Regions from separate parts of the Mesorhizobium sp. M1A.T.Ca.IN.004.03.1.1 genome, predicted to be linked through region 2. Evidence: predicted binding sites of a transcription regulator. Region 2 holds the regulator's gene; the other holds the start of a gene.
The links. The regulator LexA, encoded in region 2, represses DNA repair genes until DNA is damaged. The targets are predictions, from matches to a motif close to TGTTCNNNNTGTGTTCNG.
Positions count from the first base shown of each region.

Region 1 (2,201 bases), on a different contig from region 2:
TGCCGGAGACCCGAGATGCCGTTGAAAATCGCCGTCCAGATGGACCATGTCTCGACGGTGTCGATCGCCGGCGACACCACGTTCGCGCTGTCGTTGGAAGCGCAGCGGCGCGGCCACCAGCTTTTCCACTACACACCCGACCGGCTGTCGATGCGGGGCGGCAAGGTGTTCGCGCGCGCCGAGGAGATGCAGGTGCGCGACGAGAAGGGCAGTCATTATTCTCTGGGCGAGCCGGTGCGCACCGATCTGTCGGAGATGGACGTGGTGCTGCTCAGGCAGGACCCGCCCTTCGACATGAACTACATCACCACAACCCACATTTTGGAACGCATCCATCCGAAGACGCTGGTGGTCAACGACCCGGCCTGGGTGCGCAACAGCCCGGAAAAGATCTTCGTCACCGAATTCCCGGACCTGATGCCGGAGACGCTGATCACCAAGGATCCGCAGGAGGTGGCCGCCTTCCGCAAGGAGTTCGGCGACATCATCGTCAAGCCGCTCTACGGCAATGGCGGGGCGGGCATCTTCCATCTGCACGAGGCCGACCGCAACCTCGCCTCGCTGCTCGAAATGTTCGGCCAGCTGTTCCGCGAGCCCTATATCGTGCAGCGCTATCTCAAGGACGTGCGTAAGGGCGACAAGCGCATCATCCTGATCGACGGCGAGCCGGTGGGCGCCATCAACCGCGTGCCGGCCGAGCACGATTCGCGCTCCAACATGCATGTCGGCGGCCGCGCCGAGAAGACCGAGCTCACGGAGCGCGAACGCGAGATCTGCGCCCGCATCGGGCCAGCGCTCAGGGAACGCGGCTTCATCCTCGTCGGCATCGATGTCATCGGCGACTACATGACCGAGATCAACGTCACCTCGCCGACCGGCGTGCGCGAGGTGCGGCGCTTCGGCGGCGCGGACATTGCTGCCCTGTTCTGGGACTGCGTGGAAGGGAAGCGGAACTAGCGCCCCTCAGCTGCCCGGTGGGCGGGACCGTATGTTCCCGTAATGTTCTTGCTTAAGCCGCAAATCTGTGGTTGTCTAAACCAAACTCGCTCGCGGCCTGATCGCAGGACCGGCGAGCGAGCCGGTTCCGGGGGCTTGAGACAAGATGGTAGCGCGGGTTCGCACGGTGGCTTTCCAGGGCATCGAGGCCGTGCCGGTCGATGTCCAGGTGATGATCGCGCCGGGCAAGGTCGGCATGCAGATCGTCGGTTTGCCGGACAAGGCGGTGGCAGAGAGCCGGGAACGCGTGCAGGCCGCGCTTCATGCCTCCGGCCTGTCGATGCCGTCGAAGAAGGTGACGGTGAATCTCGCGCCGGCGGACCTGCCCAAGGAAGGCAGCCATTACGATCTGCCGATCGCGCTCGGATTGATGGCCGCGCTCGGCGCCATTCCTGGCGATATGCTGGCCAGCTATGTCGTGCTCGGCGAATTGTCGCTCGACGGCACCATCGCCGCTGTCGCCGGCGCGCTGCCGGCGGCGATCGGCGCCAACGCCGAAGGCAAAGGGCTGATCTGTCCGTTCGCCTGCGGGCCGGAGGCAGCCTGGGCCGGCAAGGATTTCGATATCCTGGCGCCGCGCAGCCTGATCGCCATCGCCAACCATTTTCGCGGCACCCAGGTGCTGTCGCGTCCCGAGGCCGGCATCCAGGTCGCCGCGCGCGATCTGCCGGACCTTGCCGACATCAAGGGCCAGGAAACCGCCAAGCGGGCGCTGGAAGTGGCGGCGGGGGGCGGGCACAATCTCCTGATGGTCGGACCGCCGGGCTCGGGCAAGTCGATGCTGGCGCAAAGGCTGCCCTCGATCCTGCCGCCGCTGGCGCCGAAGGAGCTGCTCGAAGTCTCGATGATCGCGTCGGTGGCGGGCGAGCTCGGCGAAGGCAAGCTGACAGACCGACGGCCGTTCCGCGCGCCACATCATTCGGCGTCGATGGCGGCGATGGTGGGCGGCGGCTTGCGCGTGCGGCCGGGCGAAGTGTCGCTTGCGCATCACGGCGTGCTGTTCCTCGACGAGTTCCCGGAATTCACGCCGCAGACGTTGGACGCGCTGCGCCAGCCGCTGGAGAACGGCGACTGCGTGATCGCGCGCGCCAACCACCGCGTCACCTATCCGGCGCGCATCCAGCTGGTGGCGGCGATGAACCCGTGCCGCTGCGGCATGTCGGGCGAGCCCGGCTATCGCTGCCTGCGCGGCGAGCGCTGCCGCA
Region 1 is NZ_RZTV01000005.1:386,634-388,834, reverse strand. Features, by position in the region: gene gshB (glutathione synthase) at 16-957, shown strand; gene EOD29_RS18990 (YifB family Mg chelatase-like AAA ATPase) at 1,103-2,201, shown strand, end outside.
Region 1: the regulator LexA is predicted to act here: its motif matches at 990-1,007, upstream of EOD29_RS18990 (YifB family Mg chelatase-like AAA ATPase).

Region 2 (2,201 bases):
CGTCAGGAAATCCGCACGGCCCGGTTAGGCGTCGCAATGCACGCCAACGATCTCAGGCAGGACTATGTGCGCGCCGTGGTCCGCGAAGATGCGGGGGGGTTGATCGCAACACCGTTCGGCATCCAGGATTCCTCGATGTTGAGGATGCTCGCCGATGCCAATGGCCTGATCGTGCGCCAACCCTTCGCGCCGACAGCTGAAGCCGGCGAGGAATGCAGCGTTCTGATGTTACGCTGAACAAAACGTCAACACATTCACTAAACTTTAAACGGTTGCGGAACACAACTGGAACAGATAGTGTTTGTTCTGGGTTTGTTTTTCTGATTCTGGTTTCAGAACCCATGGGGGCCGCCATGCTGACGCGCAAACAACATGAACTGCTGATGTTCATCCATGAACGGCTCAAGGAGAGCGGCATTCCGCCGTCTTTCGATGAGATGAAGGAAGCGCTCGACCTTGCCTCGAAATCGGGCATCCACCGCCTGATCACGGCGCTGGAGGAGCGCGGTTTCATTCGCCGGCTGCCGAACCGGGCGCGTGCCCTTGAAGTGCTGCGCCTACCTGACTCGATCGCGCCCGGCCTAAATGCGGCGAAGAAATTCTCGCCGAGCGTCATCCAGGGCGGCCAAGGCAATCTCGGCCGCCAGATCAAACCCGCGGCGCCCGCCCGCACGCCGACGCCCAGCAATGACGACGACGCCGGTTCAGCCGTCTCCATCCCGGTGATGGGTCGCATTGCCGCCGGCGTGCCGATCGACGCCATCCAGCACCAGACGCATTCGATCACAGTGCCGCCGGACATGATCGCGGGCGGCGAGCACTACGCGCTCGAGGTCAAAGGCGACTCGATGATCGAGGCCGGCATCTTCGACGGCGACACGGTCATCATCCGCAACGCCAGCACTGCGAGCCCCGGGGAGATCGTCGTGGCGCTGGTCGACGACGAGGAGGCCACGCTGAAGCGCTTCCGCCGCAAGGGCGCCTCCATCGCGCTCGAGGCTGCCAATCCGGCCTATGAGACGCGCATCTTCGGTCCCGATCGCGTCAAGGTTCAGGGCAAGCTCGTCGGGCTCATCCGCCGCTACTGAGGGGCTGCGGCTTGGCTTCCGGCTTCTCGGGCTTCTTGTAAGGCGCCAACCCCCTCGCCTCACGCGAGTAGCGCCGCTGTTCGTGCCAAGGGCGGTACGGTTTTTCGACGGCGTATTGAATGGTTGCTCGCGCCGTCGCCGATTGCGGATCGAAGAAGACGGCGGCACTGCCGTCGCGCGCGAGCTGCCGCTTGGTGACAACGAGGACACGCGGATCGCGGCAGGGATTGTAGGCCGTGGCGTCGTTGATGACGATGAGGTCTGCGAAGTCGCAGGCAGGCCGGGCAGCTTCGCGGTTCTCGGCGAGCGCGACGATCGCGCCTGATGGATGCCGGCCAATGCAGAGATCGCCCGTGCAGTAAAAGGGCGATCCAGGCGGCAGGTCGACCGGATCGGCCAAGTCCAGCGTGCCCTTGGCGAATGTCTCCGGCGGCACGATCGTTTCGGCCTTGAGCGCACGTTTCCAGTTATCGGTGGTGAACTCGTTGGAGCGGGCGCGATTGATGGCGAGTTCGCCGCCGCCGATCGGCATCGCCACCAGATGCGCGTCCTCCGAGATCAGCAGGTCCGGCGTGCGCACCTGCGGGATGATCATGACGGCCGCGGCAGCGAAAGGAATTGCGGCCAGCCTGAGCCACGTAGTCGCCATCGTGGCGATGACGAGCGCGATCGTCGCCAGCAGCACCGAATGGATCGAGATCAGGCCCACGGCATCGACCGGCGACCACTCCGAAATCCAAGCTGAGATCGCGATCATCGCCGCCAGGCCCTTGCCCATCAAATAGAGGAAGGGCCCGTCGAAGCCGAACGGCATCATGACCGCGCTGGCGACGGCGAGAAACATCACGATCGTGACGATCGGCATGATCGCGAGATTGGCCAGCAGGCTAAGCGGCGAGACGCGCTGGAAATGCCAGATGGCAAACAGCGCCGTGGCACTTCCGGCAATGATCGACGTCATCGCGGCACCACCTACTCCGACTGCCAGTTTGTGCGACATGAACCGCAGGAACGAACGCTTTGCCGGCGGCGCTCTCACCTTGCCGGCGCGGTAGTCGGACCAGCCGGCATAGGCGCCGACAAGGGCGGCGGTTGCCGCGAACGACATCTGAA
Region 2 is NZ_RZTV01000008.1:21,942-24,142, forward strand. Features, by position in the region: gene glp (gephyrin-like molybdotransferase Glp) at 1-237, shown strand, start outside; gene lexA (transcriptional repressor LexA) at 354-1,088, shown strand; gene EOD29_RS22565 (ComEC/Rec2 family competence protein) at 1,072-2,201, opposite strand, start outside.